Regions from separate parts of the Streptomyces sp. NPDC004435 genome, predicted to be linked through region 3. Evidence: riboswitches for the same ligand, from Rfam matches in the RefSeq annotation. Region 3 holds a riboswitch; each other region holds the start of a gene.
The links. Region 3 has a riboswitch for cobalamin ahead of metE (5-methyltetrahydropteroyltriglutamate--homocysteine S-methyltransferase). Riboswitches for the same ligand answer to the same signal wherever they lie in the genome.
Positions count from the first base shown of each region.

Region 1: another riboswitch for cobalamin. It lies ahead of ACFYT9_RS27790 (ribonucleoside-diphosphate reductase subunit alpha); the one in region 3 lies ahead of metE (5-methyltetrahydropteroyltriglutamate--homocysteine S-methyltransferase).
Region 2: another riboswitch for cobalamin. It lies ahead of cobN (cobaltochelatase subunit CobN); the one in region 3 lies ahead of metE (5-methyltetrahydropteroyltriglutamate--homocysteine S-methyltransferase).

Region 1 is NZ_JBIAMB010000017.1:77,240-83,490, forward strand. It holds gene def (peptide deformylase) at 1-24, shown strand, start outside; gene ACFYT9_RS27785 (ribonucleotide-diphosphate reductase subunit beta) at 102-1,118, opposite strand; gene ACFYT9_RS27790 (ribonucleoside-diphosphate reductase subunit alpha) at 1,118-3,493, opposite strand; cobalamin riboswitch at 3,626-3,785, opposite strand; gene ACFYT9_RS27795 (GNAT family N-acetyltransferase) at 3,806-4,306, opposite strand; gene mctP (monocarboxylate uptake permease MctP) at 4,383-6,008, opposite strand; gene ACFYT9_RS27805 (DUF3311 domain-containing protein) at 6,005-6,251, opposite strand, start outside.
Region 2 is NZ_JBIAMB010000002.1:105,692-111,942, forward strand. It holds gene cobN (cobaltochelatase subunit CobN) at 1-2,121, opposite strand, end outside; cobalamin riboswitch at 2,163-2,298, opposite strand; gene ACFYT9_RS03675 (cobalamin biosynthesis protein CobG) at 2,378-3,628, shown strand; gene ACFYT9_RS03680 (precorrin-8X methylmutase) at 3,631-4,266, shown strand; gene ACFYT9_RS03685 (precorrin-2 C(20)-methyltransferase) at 4,272-5,756, shown strand; gene ACFYT9_RS03690 (serine hydrolase) at 5,884-6,251, opposite strand, start outside.
Region 3 is NZ_JBIAMB010000009.1:273,529-279,779, reverse strand. It holds gene prpB (methylisocitrate lyase) at 1-879, opposite strand, end outside; gene ACFYT9_RS18935 (MmgE/PrpD family protein) at 879-2,399, opposite strand; gene ACFYT9_RS18930 (short-chain fatty acyl-CoA regulator family protein) at 2,582-4,015, shown strand; cobalamin riboswitch at 4,098-4,321, shown strand; gene metE (5-methyltetrahydropteroyltriglutamate--homocysteine S-methyltransferase) at 4,492-6,251, shown strand, end outside.

The DNA.
Region 1 (6,251 bases), on a different contig from region 3:
TACCCGGTCGTCGCCAACGACTGACCTCGCACGCAGGTACGCGAGAGGGCCCCGCACTCCAGGAGTGCGGGGCCCTCTCGCGTATCGGGACGGAACGGGTCCTAGAAGTCCTCGTCCAGGTCGACCGAGCCCTCGACCGCCACCTGGTAGGCGGAGGGGCGGCGCTCGAAGAAGTTGGTGAGCTCCTGGACGCCCTGGAGCTCCATGAAGGAGAAGGGGTTCTCGGAGCCGTAGACCGGCGGGAAGCCGAGGCGGACCAGGCGCTGGTCGGCGACGCACTGGAGGTACTCGCGCATGGACTCGGTGTTCATGCCGGGCAGGCCGTCACCGCACAGGTCGCGGCCGAACTGGAGCTCCGCCTCGACGGCCTCCCTCAGCATGTCGGTGACCTGCTGCTGGAGGGCGTCGTCGAAGAGCTCCGGCTCCTCCTTGCGGACCGTGTCCACGACCTCGAAGGCGAAGTTCATGTGCATGGTCTCGTCGCGGAACACCCAGTTGGTGCCGGTCGCCAGGCCGTGCAGCAGGCCGCGCGAGCGGAACCAGTAGACGTACGCGAAGGCGCCGTAGAAGAACAGGCCCTCGATGCACGCGGCGAAGCAGATCAGGTTGAGCAGGAAGCGGCGGCGGTCGGCGGCCGTCTCCAGCTGGTCGATCTTCTCGACCGAGTCCATCCACTTGAAGCAGAACTGCGCTTTCTCGCGGATGGAGGGGATGTTCTCGACGGCGTCGAAGGCCGCCGCGCGGTCGTCCGGGTCGGGCAGGTAGGTGTCCAGCAGGGTCAGGTAGAACTGGACGTGCACGGCCTCCTCGAAGAGCTGGCGCGAGAGGTAGAGCCGCGCCTCGGGGGAGTTGATGTGCTTGTACAGCGTCAGGACCAGGTTGTTCGCCACGATCGAGTCGCCCGTCGCGAAGAACGCGACCAGCCGGCCGATCATGTGCTGCTCGCCGGGGGTGAGCTTGGCGAGGTCGGCGACGTCCGAGTGGAGGTCGACCTCCTCGACGGTCCAGGTGTTCTTGATGGCGTCCCGGTAGCGCTCGTAGAAGTCCGGGTAGCGCATCGGGCGGAGGGTCAGCTCGAAGCCGGGGTCCAGGAGGTTCTTGTGCTCGTTGGTGCTCATTACTGGCAGGCCTCGCAGGACTCGGGGTTCTCAAGGGAGCAGGCGACCGCGTCGGGGTCGGCGACCTGCTGGACGGGGATGGGGGCGGCGGCCGTGGCGGACGCCTGGGCCGCGCGGGCGATCCGGGTCGCCGGGCGGGAGCGCAGGTAGTACGTCGTCTTCAGGCCCCGCTTCCAGGCGTAGGCGTACATCGACGACAGCTTGCCGATGGTCGGCGTCTCCATGAAGAGGTTCAGCGACTGCGACTGGTCCAGGAACGGGGTCCGGTCCGCCGCCATGTCGATGAGGCCGCGCTGCGGGATCTCCCAGGCCGTGCGGTACAGCTCGCGCACCTCGGCCGGGACCCAGCCGAAGCCGGCCACCGAGCCGTTGGCCTCGCGCAGCGCCTCGCGGGTCTGCGCGTCCCACACGCCGAGCGCCTTCAGCTCGTCGACGAGGTACGAGTTGACCTGGAGGAACTCGCCGGAGAGCGTCTCGCGCTTGAACAAATTGGAGACCTGCGGCTCGATGCACTCGTAGACGCCGGCGATGGAGGCGATCGTCGCCGTCGGGGCGATGGCGAGCAGCAGGCTGTTGCGCATGCCGGTCGTCGCGATCCGCTCGCGCAGCGCGGCCCAGCGCTCGGGCCAGTTGAGCGCGACGCCGTAGTGGTCGGGGTGGAGCACGCCCTGCGCGGTACGGGTCTTCTCCCAGGCCGGCAGCGGACCGTTGCGCTCGGCGAGGTCGGCGGACGCCTCGTACGCGGCGAGCATGATGCGCTCGGCGATCCGGGTGGAGAGCGCGCGGGCCTCGGCGGAGTCGAAGGGCAGCCGCAGCTTGAAGAAGACGTCCTGGAGGCCCATGGCACCCAGGCCGACCGGACGCCAGCGGGAGTTGGAGTTCCCGGCCTGCTCGGTCGGGTAGAAGTTGATGTCGACGACCCGGTCGAGGAAGGTGACCGCCGTGCGGACGGTCTCGTCGAGCCGCTCCCAGTCGATGGTCCCGCCGGCCACGAAGGCGCCGAGGTTGACCGAGCCGAGGTTGCAGACGGCCGTCTCGCCGTCGTTCGTGACCTCGATGATCTCGGTGCAGAGGTTGGAGGAGTGGACGACCGTGCCGGGCTCGGCGGTCTGGTTGGCTGTACGGTTCGAGGCGTCCTTGAAGGTCATCCAGCCGTTGCCGGTCTGGGCCAGGGTCCGCATCATCCGGCCGTACAGGTCGCGGGCCGGCATGGTCCGGCGGGCCAGGCCCTTCGCCTCGGCGGCGCGGTAGGCGGCGTCGAAGTCCTCGCCCCACAGGTCGACCAGCTCGGGCACGTCGGCGGGGGAGAAGAGCGACCACTCGGCGTCCGCGTTCACCCGGCGCATGAACTCGTCCGGGATCCAGTGGGCGAGGTTCAGGTTGTGGGTGCGGCGGGCGTCCTCGCCGGTGTTGTCGCGGAGCTCCAGGAACTCCTCGATGTCCGCGTGCCAGGTCTCCAGGTAGACCGCGGCGGCGCCCTTGCGGCGGCCGCCCTGGTTCACCGCCGCCACGGAGGCGTCGAGGGTCTTCAGGAACGGCACGATGCCGTTGGAGTGCCCGTTGGTGCCGCGGATCAGCGAGCCGCGCGAGCGGATCCGGGAGTAGGACAGGCCGATGCCGCCGGCGTGCTTCGACAGGCGCGCGACCTGGTGGTAGCGGTCGTAGATCGAGTCCAGCTCGTCCTGCGGGGAGTCCAGCAGGTAGCAGGAGGACATCTGCGGGTGGCGGGTGCCGGAGTTGAAGAGCGTGGGGGAGGAGGGCAGGTAGTCGAGCCGGCTCATCAGCCGGTACAGCGCCGCCACCTCGTCCAGCGCGCGGAGCGAGTCGTCCTCGGCGAGGCCCGCCGCCACCCGGAGCATGAAGTGCTGCGGGGTCTCGATCACCTTGCGGGTGATCGGGTGGCGCAGCAGGTAGCGGGAGTAGAGCGTCCGCAGGCCGAAGTAGCCGAAGCGGTCGTCGCCGGCGAGGTCGATCAGCGCGTCCATGCGGTCCGCGTGCAGCTCGACGAAGGCGGCGGTGCGGTCGGCGATCAGGCCCTCGCGGTGGCCGGTGGCGACGGAGGCGGAGAAGCAGACGGCGCCCTGCGAGGCCGCCTCCTCGGCGATGGTGAGGGTGAGCAGCCGGGCGGCGAGCCGGGAGTAGGCGGGGTCCTCGGAGATCAGTCCGGCGGCGGCCTCGGTGGCCAGTTCGCGCAGCTCCGCCTCGTCCGAACCGGCGTGCCGGCCCCGCAGCGCGGCGGCGGCGACCCGACCGGGGTCGGTGTCGGTGAGGTCGGCGGTGAGGTCGGTCAGGGTCCGCAGCAGCACGGTCCCGGGGCCGTCGCTCTCGATCGCGGCGGCCTCGGTGGCTGACGGACCCGCAGGCGCGATGGTCACGTGGGGGCTCTCCCTCGCTCTCGGCCCGGGGCCGCGGCGGGGGAGGGGCGGACGGGCACCCGTACGCGCGGATGCGCCCGCGCCCACCGGCCCATTCCGCGAGGCCCGGACGTCGTCGGCACCCGGAACGGTCGTACCGGGCGCACTGTCGGCAGGTGCTCGGACTCGCTCCGTGGACAAGGGCACACGAAGTACACCGTTGCGGGACAGTTCCGGATTCGCACCGGATTCCCCTGCGACGACAGCGAGGACGAGCATACATGTGGGGGGCGCCGATCGCGGCACCCCCCACATGTTGTGTCGGTCCGTGGACTACAGCTCCAGGGCGTAGGTTCGCAGAGAGTGTTCGGGGATGGGCTGCCAGTCCCGCTCGGGAGTGCGCAGAAAGCCCATCCGCTCGTAGATCCGGTGGGCCGAGACCATCTTGCCGTCCGTGGAGAGCACGATCCTGGCGCAGCCGGGCAGGGCCCGCGCCCGGTCCACGCAGGCGCGTACGAGCGCCTCCCCGACGCCCCTGCCGCGGGCCGCGGGCGCGACCACGAGCATCCGGAACTCGGCCTCGCCGGGGACGGCGATGTCCGCCCAGGGGGTGCCGCCGGGGGCGAAGGTCACCCCGCCGACGATCCGGTCCTCGGCGTCGGTGGCGACCAGCACCTCGCTCTCGCGCGCCCGCCGGGCCGTGTCGCGGAGCACGTCCAGGTAGAAGTCGTCCTCCCCGTGCAGCAGCAGCCCGTCGTTCAGATAGGTGAGCCCGGTGAGGTCACCGAGCTCCTCGTGCTCCTCGGGCCGTACCGCCCTGATCGTGAAGTCCATGGGTCCCAGTCTGCCGCGCGGGCGTGCGAGAGGGGCCCGGGTTTTCCCGGGCCCCTCTCGCGTGCGCGTCCGCGGCTCAGTGGGTGGCGGCGCCGACCTTGGGGAGCTCGGTGCTGACGCCCTTGTCGCCGGCGTCGGCCGTGTAGTCCGACGGGGAGGTCTCGTCGATGCCGTCGGGGGCCTTGGCGGCCCGGAAGGCGAAGGTGAGGACCACCGTGACGACGATGTTGAGGACGAAGGCGGTGAGGCCGATGTAGCCGATCTCACCGATGCCCGGGATCTCCGCGGAGGAGCCGCCGAAGTGCTTCTGGGTCGGGCTGGCCACGCCGTACGCGGCGAGGGTGCCGTAGATCATGCCGACCGCCCAGCCGGCGATCAGCGCCCAGCGGTGGAACCAGCGGGTGAACAGACCGCCGACCAGGGCCGGGAAGGTCTGGAGGATCCAGATGCCGCCGAGCAGCTGGAAGTTGATCGCGACCGTCTTGTCCATGGTGAGGACGAAGGCGAGCGCGCCGACCTTGACCAGGAGCGAGACCAGCTTGGAGACCTTGGTCTCCTGTGCCGGGGTGGCGTCCTTCTTGATGAAGTCCTTGTAGATGTTGCGGGTGAAGAGGTTGGCCGCGGCGATCGACATGATCGCGGCCGGGACGAGCGCGCCGATGCCGATCGCGGCGAAGGCGACGCCCGCGAACCAGTCCGGGAACATGTTCTCGAAGAGCTGCGGGATGGCGAGCTGGCCGTTCTTCACCTGGATGCCGGCGGCGATCGCCATGAAGCCGAGCAGTCCGAGCAGGCCCAGCATCAGCGAGTACAGCGGCAGGATCGTGGTGTTGCGGCGGATGACCTCGCGGCTCCTGGAGGAGAGGGTCGCCGTGATCGAGTGCGGGTACATGAAGAGCGCGAGCGCCGAGCCGAGCGCGAGCGTCGCGTACGTCCACTGGCTCGCCTCACCCGGGATCAGCGAGCCGCGCGGCTTGTCGGTCGCCGGGTTGATCGTGGCGTAGGCCTCGCCGGCCTTGGCGAAGATCTCGTCGAAGCCGCCGAGCTTGATCGGGATGTAGATGATCGCCACCGCGATCACGATGTAGATCAGGGTGTCCTTGACGAAGGCGATGAGCGCCGGGGCGCGCAGACCCGAGGAGTACGTGTACGCCGCGAGCACACCGAAGGCGATGAGGATCGGCAGGTCCTTGATGAACCAGTGGGTGCCCTCGCCGCCGCCGACGCCCATCACGTCCAGGACGGCCTGGATGCCGACGAGCTGGAGCGCGATGTACGGCATGGTGGCGAGGATGCCGGTGAGGGCCACCGCCAGGGACAGGCCCTTGGAGCCGAAGCGGCCGCGGACGAAGTCCGAGGTGGTCACGTATCCGTGCTTGTGCGAGACGGACCAGAGCCGCGGCAGGAAGGTGAAGATCAGCGGGTAGACCAGGATCGTGTACGGCACGGCGAAGAAGCCGGCCGCGCCCGCCGCGTAGATGGCCGCGGGGACGGCGACGAAGGTGTACGCGGTGTAGAGGTCGCCGCCGAGCAGGAACCAGGTGACCCAGGTGCCGAACGACCGGCCGCCCAGGCCCCATTCGTCGAGGCTGTTCTCGTTCTCGGCCCTGCGCCACCGGGAGGCGAGGAAGCCCATGACCGTGACGGCCAGGAAGAAGAAGATGAAGACGGCGAGTGCCACGCCGTTGACGCCGTCCTTCATCGCGCGTCACCTCCCTTGCGGGCGCGCTGGTCACGCTGCCACAGCTTGTACGCGACCATCGTGAGCACGGTCGACACCAGCACCCAGAGCATCTGGTACCAGTAGAAGAACGGGATGCCCGCGAAGACCGGTTCGACCTTCGCGTACGAACTCACCCAGAGCATCGCCACGAACGGGGCTGCCAGGCACAGCGCTATGACGATCCTGGTCGGTGTGATGACCGGTGGTTTCCCGGTTGTGGCT
Region 2 (6,251 bases), on a different contig from region 3:
CAGGCCGGGCAGGGCCTGCGTGCCGCCCCAGATCTGGCGGGCGCGCAGGATGGAGAGGACCAGGTTGACCCGGGCCTCGCCCTCCGGGGCGCCGCCGAGGACGTGCAGGCCGTCGCGGATCTGGGCGTCCTTGACCTCGCACAGCCAGCCGTCGACGTGCAGCAGGAAGTCGTCGAAGCCGTCGTCGTCGGGCCGCTCCGCCATGCCGAGGTCGTGGTCGAGCTTGGCGGCCTGGATCAGGGTCCAGATCTGGGCGCGGATCGCGGGCAGCTTCGCCGGGTCCATGGAGGAGATCTGCGCGTACTCGTCGAGCAGCTGCTCCAGGCGCGCGATGTCCCCGTACGAGTCGGCGCGGGCCATCGGCGGCACGAGGTGGTCGACGAGGGTGGCGTGGACGCGCCGCTTGGCCTGGGTGCCCTCGCCCGGGTCGTTGACGAGGAACGGGTAGACGAGCGGCAGGTCGCCGAGGGCCGCGTCGGGGCCGCAGGCGGCGGAGAGGCCGGCGTTCTTGCCGGGCAGCCACTCCAGGTTGCCGTGCTTGCCGAGGTGGACCATGGCGTCGGCGCCGAAGCCGCCGTCCTCCGCGCGGGCCGCGATCCAGCGGTAGGCGGCGAGGTAGTGGTGGGACGGCGGGAGGTCCGGGTCGTGGTAGATCGCGATCGGGTTCTCGCCGAAGCCGCGCGGCGGCTGGATGAGGACGAGGAGGTTCCCGCGGCGGAGCGCGGCGAGGACGATGTCGCCCTCCGGGTTCCGGGACCGGTCGAGGAACATCTCGCCGGGGGCCGGTCCCCAGTGCTCCTCGACCTGCTCGCGCAGCTCGGCGGGGAGTTCGGCGTACCAGCGCTTGTAGTCGGCGGCCGGGATGCGGACCGGGTTCTTCGCCAGCTGCTCCTCGGTGAGCCACTCCTGGTCGTGGCCGCCGGCCTCGATCAGGGCGTAGATCAGCTCGTCGCCGTCGCCGGAGACGAGGCCGGGCAGCTCGGCCTCGGGGCCGAAGTCGTACCCCTCGGCGATCAGCCGGCGCAGCAGGGCGACGGCGGAGGCGGGGGTGTCGAGGCCGACGGCGTTGCCGATGCGGGAGTGCTTGGTCGGGTACGCGGAGAGGACGAGCGCGAGCTTCTTCTCGGCGTTCGGGATGTGCCGCAGGCGGGCGTGGCGGACGGCGATGCCGGCCACGCGGGCGGCCCGCTCGGCGTCGGCGACGTAGGCGGGCAGGCCGTCGGCGTCGATCTCCTTGAAGGAGAAGGGGACGGTGATGAGGCGGCCGTCGAACTCGGGGACGGCGACCTGGCTGGCCGCGTCGAGCGGCGACAGGCCCTCGTCGTTCTCCTCCCAGGCGGAGCGGGAGCCGGTGAGGCACAGCGCCTGGAGCACCGGCACGTCGAGCGAGGCGAGCGCGCCCGCGTCCCACGCCTCCTCGTCGCCGCCGGCCTGGGCGGCGGCCGGCTTGGTGCCGCCGGCGGCGAGGACGGTGGTGACGACGGCGTCGGCGCCGCGCAGGACGGCGAGCAGCTCCTCCTCGGGGGCGCGCAGGGAGGCCACGTACAGCGGGAGGGGGCGGGCCCCGGCGTCCTCGATCGCGTCGCAGAGGGCGCCGACGAAGGCGGTGTTCCCGCTCATGTGGTGGGCGCGGTAGTAGAGCACGGCGATCGTCGGGCCGGTCACGTCCTTCGCGGCGCGCTCCAGCGGGCCCCAGGTGGGGGCGGCGGCCGGGGCCTCGAAGCCGTGGCCGGTGAGGAGCACGGTGTCGGAGAGGAAGCGGGCCAGCTGCTCCAGGTTGGCGGGGCCGCCGTGGGCGAGGTAGGCGTGGGCCTCGGTGGCGACGCCGATCGGCACGGTGGAGGCGGCCATCAGCTGGGCGTCGGGGGCCTGTTCGCCGCTGAGGACGACGACCGGCTTTCCGGTGGCGAGGACCGCGTCGAGGCCCTCCTGCCAGGAGCGGACGCCGCCGAGGAGGCGGACGACGACCAGCTCGGCGCCGTCGAGGAGACCGGGGAGGTCGCCGAGCGGGAGCCGGGAGGGGTTGGCGAAGCGGTACGCGACCGGGCCCTCGGGCGCGGCGGCGTTCGCCGCCCGGGCGCTGAGCAGGTCGGTGTCGGAGTGCGACAGCAGCAGGAGCATGGCGAGGCTCAGGCCCTTCCTCGGGGTTGTCCGCGCCCCGGGTGGTCGTATGGACGGCGGGGGAGTTCCTGACTCACCCGGGCCGTCGCCGGCTCGGGCTCACAGTGGCGGGACCGCGCCGGATTCTCACCGGGCTTCCTCCCCGGGGTCCTGGGACCCCATGCCGCTCTGCATAGTAGATCGTGGTCTCCGGGAGCCGGAGGGGGCCGGGAAGTCGGCCGGATCACACTCGGTGGCGGCCCGTTCTCGCGTGGGTATGCTCGCCGCCATGCCGCCGACCCCACCCAGTCCGCCCGAAGCGGGCGAACTTCGCATACGGGACCGAGGCGACGCGTGCCCGGGGGCGCTCCGGCTGCACGCCGCCGCCGACGGTTTCCTCGCCCGACTCCGGCTCCCCGCCGGGCGGTTGACGAGGCATCAGCTCACGGTCCTGGCCGGCGCGGCCGAGGAGCTCGGTGACGGCGGCCTCTCCGTCACCTCCCGCGGCAACGCCGAGCTGCGCGGGCTGACCGAGGACTGCGGCGGCCGGCTCGCCGCGCTCCTCGACGAGGCGGGACTGCTGCCCTCCCCCACCCACGAGCGGGTCCGGAACATCGTCGCCTCCCCCGCCGCCGGACTCGACGGACTCGGCCACGCCGACGTGCAGTTGTGGGCCCGGGCCCTGGACGCGGCGCTCTGCGCGGAGCCCCGCGCGGCGGCCCTCTCCGGCCGCTTCCTCTTCGTCCTCGACGACGGACGCGGCGACGTCACCGGCCTCGGCGGCGATGTGACCTTGGTCGCAGCACCGGACGGCGCCGCGCTCCTCACGGCCGGCTCCCGGACCTTCCGGCTGCCCGCCGCCGACGCCGTGCCCGCCGCGCTCGCCTGCGCCCTCGCCTTCCTCGACGCCGCCGACGCGGCCGGCACCGGCGCGTGGCGCCCGCGCGAGCTCCCGCCCGGGCACCTCCCGGACTGGGCCGGCGCCCTGGCCCGCGCGGGGATCACCGCGGAGCCCGTACCCCCCTTCACTCCCCCGACGGCGCCGCCGCCCGCACCCGGCCCGCTCGGTGACCACGCCCTGCACGTCCTCGCCCCCCTCGGCCGGCTGACCGCCGCCCGGCTGCGGGCGCTCGGCGAGGGCGCGGCCGAGGTGCGGCTCACCCCGTGGCGCGGGGTGGTCGTGGTCCTGGCCGCCCCGCCGGCGGTATCCGGCCGGCTCGCCGCGCTCGGCGCCCTCGGCCTGATCACCGATCCCACCGACCCGGGCACCGGCGTCACCGCCTGCACCGGGACGCCCGGCTGCGCCAAGTCCCTCGCCGACGTGCGGGCGGAGGCGGCGCGCGCGCCCGGCGGGCCGCTGCCCGTGCACTACTCCGGCTGCGAGCGCCGCTGCGGACACCCGCACGGCCTGCGGATCGAGGTCACGGCCCGGGACTCCGACACCTATCTGCTGGACGGCACCCCCGTCCCCCGTACCGCCCTGGCCCAGGCCGTCGCGGCGGCCCGCACGAGATCGAATGAGAGCTGAGGATGTACGAGTACGAGAAAGACGGCGCCGAGATCTACCGCCGCTCCTTCGCCACGATCCGCGCCGAGGCGGACCTCGCCGCCCTGCCCGCCGACGTCGCCACCGTCGTCGTCCGCATGATCCACGCCTGCGGCATGACCGACCTCGTCCGGGACGTCGCCTACTCCCCCGGGGTCGTCTCCCGCGCCCGCGCCGCCCTCCAGGCCGGCGCCCCCATCCTCTGCGACGCCCAGATGGTCGCCTCCGGCGTCACCCGCAAGCGGCTGCCCGCCGACAACGAGGTGCTCTGCGCGCTGTCCGACCCGGCCGTCCCCGCGCTCGCCGCCGAGCTGGGCACCACCCGCTCCGCCGCCGCCCTCGAACTCTGGCGCGACCGCCTCGAAGGCTCCGTCGTCGCCATCGGCAACGCCCCCACCGCCCTCTTCCACCTCCTGGAGATGATCGCGAAGGGCGCGCCGAAGCCCGCCGCCGTCCTCGGCATCCCCGTCGGCTTCATCGGCGCCGCCGAGTCCAAGGACGCCCTCGCCGCCAACGACCTCGGCCTCGACCACCTCGTGGTCCGCGGCCGGCGCGGCGGCAGCGCCATCACCGCCGCCGCCCTCAACGCCCTCGCGCACGAACCGGAGATCCAGCAGTGAACGCAGTGAAGGGCAAGCTGTACGGGGTCGGCCTCGGCCCCGGCGACCCCGACCTCCTCACCCTCGCCGCCGTGAAGGCCATCGCCGCGGCCGACGTCGTCGCCTACCACTCGGCCCGGCACGGGCGCTCGATAGCGCGCTCCATCGCCGCGCCCCACCTGCGCGAGGACCACGTCGAGGAGCGGCTGATGTACCCGCTCACCGTCGAGACCACCGACCACCCCGGCGGCTACCGGGGCGCCCTCGACGACTTCTACGAGGAGGCCGCGGCCCGGCTCGCCGCCCACCTCGACGCGGGCCGCACGGTCGCCGTCCTCGCCGAGGGCGACCCGCTCTTCTACGGCTCCTACCAGCACATGCACAAGCGGCTCGCGCACCGCTACGACACCACCGTCATCCCCGGCGTCACCTCCGTCAGCGCCGCCGCCGCCCGCCTCGGCGAGCCGCTGTGCGAGGCCGAGGAGGTCCTGACGATCGTCCCCGGCACCCTCCCCGAGGACGAGCTGACGGCCCGCCTCGCCGGCACGGACTCGGCCGTCGTCATGAAGCTCGGCCGCACCTTCCCCGCCGTACGGCGCGCCCTGGAGCGGGCGGGCCGTCTCGACGACGCCCGGTACGTGGAGCGGGCTTTCATGGCGGGCGAGCGGACCGAGCGCCTCGCCGACGTCGACCCGGAGTCCGTCCCCTACTTCTCCGTCGCCGTCCTCCCCTCCCGCGTCGACCGCGAGAACCCGGTCCGCGAGCGGGGCGAGGTCACCGTCGTCGGCACCGGACCGGCCGGCGCGCCCTGGCTGACCCCCGAGTCGCGCGGCGCGCTCGTCAACGCCGACGTGCTCGTCGGCTACACCACCTACCTCGACCGGGTCCCGGTCCTCCGCCCCGGCCAGATCCGGCACGGCTCCGACAACAAGGTCGAGTCCGAGCGGGCCGAGTTCGCCCTCGACCTGGCCCGGCGCGGCCACAAGGTCGCGGTCGTCTCCGGCGGCGACCCCGGCGTCTTCGCCATGGCCACCGCCGTCCTGGAGGTCGCCTGCGAGCCGGAGTACGCGGACGTCCCCGTACGGGTCCTCCCCGGGGTGACCGCCGCCAACGCCGCCGCCGCGGCGGCCGGCGCGCCCCTCGGCCACGACTACGCGACGATCTCGCTCTCCGACCGGCTCAAGCCCTGGGAGGTGATCGCGGCCCGCCTCCGCGCCGCCGCCGAGGCCGACCTCGTCCTCGCCCTCTACAACCCCGGCTCCCGGTCCCGCACCCACCAGGTGGCCGCCGCCCGCGACCTCCTCCTGGAGCTCCGCTCCCCCGACACCCCGGTCGTCGTCGCCCGCGACGTCGGCGGCGCGGAGCAGTCGGTGCGCGTGGTCACCCTGAAGACCCTGGAGCCCTCCGAGGTCGACATGCGGACCCTGCTGCTCATCGGCTCCTCGCAGACGAGAGCGGTCGAACGCGGCGACGGCCGCACGATCGCGTGGACACCGCGCCGGTACGGCTGACGGGGCGGCGGTGCGGCTGACGAGGCGGCGGTACGGCTGACGGGCGCCGCCGCCGCGGGTGACGGCGCCGCCCACGGGTGAAGGCGCCGTCGCCGGCGGGTGAAGGCGCTAGCCGCGGGTGAAGGCGCTAGCCGCGGGTGAAGGTGCCGAGTCCTTCGCCGTCCAGGTACTCGACGGTGAGGGACTTCCCGTCCGCGGCGAAGGTGACGCCGGTGCGGCCGACGGCGTTCTCGCCGCGCGTCTCGAAGCTGAAGACGTCGCCGTCGTAGTGGGTGAGGCGGTACGACTGGGGCTCCGGCCCCAGGCGGAGGACCAGGCCGCCGTCCTCCTCCACCACCCGCGCGGCGCCGTAGTAGTCACTGCGGTACGTGCCCGTGTAGGCGTCCGCGTCCCGCGCGGGCGCGGCGCCGGACGGCGGGCGGGCGTAGTCGGTGTCCGAGCGGCCCTCGTCCTCCTGCTGCTGGTAGATCGCGTCGACCAGCGGAATCCAGTCCC
Region 3 (6,251 bases):
GAAGACGGCCGAGTCGAAGGTGCTGTACTCCTCGTAGCCGAGGACCTCGTAGAGCCGGGAGCGGGTCTGCATGCGGGGGAGCAGGGACTCCTGGGTGCCCTCGGCAGCCAGGGTGCGCAGGCCGTCCTCGATCGCGCCCATGGCGAGGCGGAAGAAGGTGACGGGGTAGAGCGCGATGTTGTAGCCGAGGTTCTCCAGGGTGGCCGTGTCCAGGAGGGGGGTCTTGCCGAACTCGGTGAGGTTCGCGAGCAGGGGTACGTCGACGGCCTTGCGGAACGCCTCGTACTCGGAGAGGTCGGCGAGGGCCTCGGGGAAGATCGCGTCCGCGCCGGCGTCGACATAGGCCTTGGCCCGGTCGATCGCCGCGTCGAGTCCTTCGACCGAGCGGGCGTCGGTGCGCGCCATGACGAGGAAGTCGGGGTCGCGGCGGGCGTCGACGACGGAGCGGAGGCGGCGGGTCATCTCGTCGCGCGGGACGACGGTCTTGCCGTCGAGGTGGCCGCAGCGCTTGGGGTTGACCTGGTCCTCCAGGTGGAGTCCGGCGAGTCCCGCGTCCTCCAGGAGCTGGAGGGTGCGGGCGGCGTTCATCGGCTCGCCGAATCCGGTGTCGGCGTCGATGAGGACCGGGAGGTCGGTGACGCGGGTGACCTGCTGGGCGCGGGCGGCGATCTCGGTGGAGGTGGTCAGGCCGATGTCGGGCAGGCCGAGGTCGGCGGCGAGGACGGCGCCGGAGAGGTAGGCGGCCTCGAATCCGTTCTCCTGGATGAGCCGGGCCGAGTACGGGTTGATCGCACCGGGGATCCTCAGCAGCCTTCCGGTGGCGAGCTGTTCGCGCAGACGGCGTCGCCGGGCCGCGGGGGTGGTGTGGGTGTGCAGCATCAGAACAGGCCCTTCGGGAGGGTGGCGTCGTGGGCGGCGACGGCCCCGGTGTCGACGGCCGGGAAGAGGTCCGCCAGTTCGTCCGCGCCGAGCTCCGCGAGGCGGTCGGCGGCCCGCAGGAAGGCGTCCTGGGCCTCGGGGGTCACGATGCCCTCGGTCAGGGTGCGGAACTTGCCCTCGTAGCCGGCCCGGGCGAAGGGGCGCGCTCCGGCGGGGTGGGCGTCGGCGACGGCGAGTTCGTCCTCGACGACGGTGCCGTCGTCGAGGGTGACGACGGCCCGGCCGCCGAAGGCCCGGCGCTGCGGGTCGGGGTCGTGGTAGCGGGCGGTCCACGCGGGGTCCTCGACGGTGCTGATCTTCTGCCACAGCTCGACGGTGGCGGGCCGCTGGGCGCGCTCGGGGGCGTAGGAGCGCTCGTGGTGCCAGCCGCCGTCCTCCAGGGCGACGGCGAGGATGTACGGGATGGAGTGGTCGAGGGTCTCGCGGCTGGCGGTCGGGTCGTACTTCTGCGGGTCGCCGGAGCCGGAGCCGATCACGTGGTGGGTGTGGTGGCTGGTGTGCAGGACGACGGAGCGGACCTTCTCCAGCGGGCCCGTCTTCTCGCGGAGTCCGCGGGCGAGGTCGATGATCGCCTGGGCCTGGTACTCGGCGGAGTGCTCCTTGGTGTACGTGTCCAGGATCGCGCGGCGGGCCTCGCCGGGCTCGGGCAGCGACACCGTGTAGGAGGCGCCGGGGCCGTCCAGCATCCAGGCGAGGAAGCCGTCCTCGCCCTCGTAGATCGGGGAAGGGGAGCCCTCTCCGCGCATCGCCCGGTCGACGGCCTCGATCGCGACCTTGCCCGCGAAGGCGGGTGCGAACGCCTTCCAGCTGGAGATCTCGCCCTTGCGGGACTGCCGGGTCGCGGTGGTGGTGTGCACGGCCTGCTGGATCGCCTGGTAGACCGTCTCGGTTTCGAGGCGGAGCATCGCGCCGAGGCCGCCCGCGGTCGCGGCGCTGAGGTGGGCGACGTGGTCGATGCGGTGGGCGTGCAGGCAGATGCCCTTGACGAGGGCGACGTGGATCTCGTAGGCGGCGGTGATGCCGCGCAGGAGGTCGGCGCCGGTGCGGCCGGTCCGCTGGGCCACGGCGAGCAGGGGCGGGATGTTGTCGCCCGGGTGGGAGTAGTCGGCGGCCAGGTACGTGTCGTGGAAGTCCAGCTCGCGCACCGCGGTGCCGTTCGCCCAGGCCGCCCACTCGGGCGACACCCGGGTGCCGGGCTCGGCCCCGAAGACGGACGCGCCGCCGGCGCTCGGGTGGCCCAGGGCCTGGGCGCGGGCGACGGCCACCGGACGGCGGCGCAGGGAGGCGACGGCGACCGAGGCGTTGTCGATGATCCGGTTGATCACCATCTCCGATGCCTCGGGGTCGAGGTCGGGTGCCTCCTGGGTGCCGGTGGCGACGACGGCCAGCTTCCAGGCGAGCTGCTCCTCTCGGGACAGTCGGTCGGCGCTGGGGTGGACGCGTACCTGGTGGTCGATCACGGGACTCCTCGCGGCGTGCGGCGGATGCGTCGTACGCCGCCGAGTCTTCCCCCGGGGCGGGCCGGAGGCGACGGTGCCACCTTGCGTAATCCGTCCCTGCGCGAGGTGCGAAACTGCGAATTTTGCGAAATCTGCGGATGGTAAATTCGCACCCAAGGGTGAGCAGAGGAGTCGTGATCGACATGGGACGGTCGCCCGGGCGGAAGATCTACGCCCACGCGAAACTGCGCAGGCTGCGCCGTGAGCGGGGGATGAACCAGGTCGAACTGGCCCGCGCCCTGGGCCTGTCCACCAGTTACCTCAACCAGATCGAGCACAACCAGCGCCCGCTCACCGCCCCGGTGCTCCTGCGCATCGCGGAGGTGTTTGGCGTCGATGCGGAATTCTTCTCCGAGGCGGGCGAGGAGCGGCTCGCGACCGACCTGCGGGCGGCCCTCGGGGACGAGGCATGCGGTCCCGTCCCCGTCCCGTCGGCGGAGATCGCGGACGTGGCCCGCGATCACCCGGAGGTCGCCAGGGCCCTCGTCGCGCTGCACCAGCGGTACCGGGGCGCCTCGGAGCGCGTCGCCGCCCTGGCCTCCCCCGGCGAGACCGCCGGCCTGCTGCCCGCCGAACCCCACGACGAGGTGCGCGACTTCTTCTACGCCCACCACAACCATGTCGCGGCCCTGGAGACGGAGGCCGAACGCACCGCGGAGGCGCTGGATCTGGGCCGGGTCGGGCGCGCCGCGGACACGCTCGCCGCCCACCTGACCGCACGGCACGGGGTCAAGGTGCTCCCGGCCGGGGCGGAACGCTCGGCCGACGTCCGCCGCTTCGACCCCGACAACGGGCTGCTCCTGCTGTCCCCGTGGCTCAGCGAGGGGCAACGGGCCTTCCAACTGGCCACGCAGCTGGCGTTCCTGGAGCACGGGCCGCTGCTCGACGCCCTGGTGGCGACGGCGGAGCCGGCCACCCCGCAGGCCGAGAGTCTGGCCCGGATCGGCCTCGCCAACTACTTCGCCGGCGCGGTCCTCATGCCCTACACCGCCTTCCACGCGGCGGCCGAGAAGGTCCGCTACGACATCGAACTCCTCCAGGCGCTCTTCGGCGTGAGCTTCGAGACCGTGTGCCACCGCCTGAGCACCCTGCAGCGCACCGGCCGCCGAGGCGTCCCGTTCTCCTTCCTCCGCGCCGACCGCGCGGGGAACATCTCGAAACGGCAGTCCGCCACCGACTTCCACTTCTCCCGCCTCGGCGGCACCTGCCCCCTGTGGACCGTCTACGAGGCCTTCTCCGCCCCCGGCCGGATCCTCACCCAGGTCGCCGAGATGCCGGACGGCAAGCGGTACTTCTGGATCGCCCGCACCGTGACCCGGGGCGGCTTCGGCCACCACGCGCCGCGTGCCGAGTTCGCCGTCGCCCTCGGCTGCGAACTCCGCCACGCGAGCCGTCTCGTGTACGCCGAGGGCATCGCCCTGGACGACCCCCGCGCGGCCACCCCGATCGGCCTCGGCTGCCGGATCTGCGAACGGCAGGACTGCGCCCAGCGGGCCAGACCCCCGGCCGGCGGCAGCCTCTCCGTCGACCCCGACCGGCGCACCCATGTGCCGTATCCGGTGGTCGTCGAGGAGTGAGACGGACCCTCCACGACAGAGGAATGTCTCATTCCACCGTCCAAATGGCGGATAACCCTCGCCGCTCGGCGATTGCGCCCTCTACTCTGGCCGAGCAGCTGGTTCGCCCCGTCCGCCAGACGGGATGCGTCGTAAGAGGGAACCCGGTGGAAATCCGGGACTGCCCCGCAGCGGTGAGCGGGAACGACCGCCGTCATACGCACTGGGATTGTGAGGTCCTGGGAAGCGACGGCCACTAGGTGCCTGCCTCGGAAGAGGCCGGCGTGCCCGCGAGTCCGAAGACCTGCCCGCTGTCCGTGCACGGACGTATTCCGCGCACGCATCCACCGGTGACCTCGTGGGCGGGTCGGCGTAGACAGCGAACGGCCGTCGTGATGTTTTTTCACGGCGAGGTCCGTGCGCTCCCTCGTCACCTTCGCGTCCGCGTCCCGTCACCGGGACGTCGATCTGGGCACAACTCGCGAAGGAGAGTCTCCGTGACCACGAAGTCCGCAGCCGCGGCAGCACAGGCCACCGTCTACGGCTACCCCCGCCAGGGTCAGAACCGTGAACTGAAGAAGGCGATCGAGGGCTACTGGAAGGGCCGCGTCTCCGCCGACGCCCTCCGCGCCACCGCCGCCGACCTGCGCCGTTCGAACCGGCAGCAGCTGGCCGACGCCGGCATCACCGAAGTGCCCACCGGCGACTTCTCCTACTACGACCACGTCCTCGACACCTCCGTGATGGTCGGCGCCATCCCCGAGCGCCACCGCGAGGCGGTCGCCGCCGACGCCCTGGACGGCTACTTCGCCATGGCGCGCGGCACCCAGGACGTGGCGCCGCTGGAGATGACCAAGTGGTTCGACACCAACTACCACTACCTCGTCCCCGAGCTGGGCCCTGACACGGTCTTCACCGCCGACTCCGCCAAGCAGGTCGCCGAGCTGAAGGAGGCCCTCGCCGAGGGCCGCACCGCCCGCCCGGTCCTCGTCGGCCCGGTCACCTACCTGCTGCTCGCCAAGCCCGCCCCCGGTGTCGACGCCGACTTCGAGCCGATCACCCTGCTCGACCGGCTGCTCCCCGTCTACGCCGAGGTCCTCGCCGACCTGCGCGCCGCCGGCGCCGAGTGGGTCCAGATCGACGAGCCCGCGCTCGTCCAGGACCGCACCCCGGCCGAGCTCGACGCCGCCGCCCGCGCCTACCGCGAGCTCGGCGGCGCCGCCGACCGGCCCAAGCTCCTGGTCGCCTCCTACTTCGACCGCCTCGGCGACGCCCTCCAGGTCCTCGCCGCCGCCCCGGTCGACGGCCTCGCGCTCGACTTCACCGACTCCGCCGCCGCCAACCTCGACGCCCTCGCCGCCGTCGGCGGCCTGCCCGGCAAGCGGCTCGTCGCCGGTGTCGTCAACGGCCGCAACATCTGGATCAACGACTACCAGAAGTCGCTGGCCACCCTCGGCACCCTGCTCGGCCTGGCCGACCGGGTCGACGTGGCGGCGTCCTCCTCGCTGCTCCACGTCCCCCTCGACGCCTCCGCCGAGACCGACATCGATCCCGAGGTCCGGCGCTGGCTCGCCTTCGCCCGCCAGAAGGCCGCCGAGATCGCCACCCTCGCCCGCGGCCTCTCCGAGGGCACCGAGGCCATCGCCGACGCACTGGCCGCCAACCGCGCCGACCTCGCCTCCCGCGCCGGCTCCGCCCTCACCCACGACCCGGCCGTCCGTGCCCGCACCGCGGCCATCACCGAGGCCGACGGCCGCCGCTCGCAGCCGTACGCCCGGCGCACGGTGGCCCAGCGCGCCCACCTGGGCCTGCCGGTGCTCCCGACCACCACGATCGGTTCCTTCCCGCAGACCGACGAGCTGCGCGTCGCCCGCGCCGACCTGCGCGCCGGCCGGATCGACACGGCCGGTTACGACGAGCGGATCGAGAACGAGATCCGCGAGGTCATCGCCTTCCAGGAGAAGACCGGCATCGACGTCCTCGTGCACGGCGAGCCCGAGCGCAACGACATGGTGCAGTACTTCGCCGAGCAGCTGGACGGCTACCTCGCCACCCAGCACGGCTGGGTCCAGTCGTACGGCACCCGCTACGTCCGCCCGCCGGTCCTCGCCGGCGACATCTCCCGCCCCACCCCGATGACCGTGCGCTGGACGACCTACGCCCAGGCGCAGACGGCCAAGCCGGTCAAGGGCATGCTGACCGGTCCGGTCACCATGCTCGCCTGGTCCTTCGTCCGTGACGACCAGCCGCTCGGCGA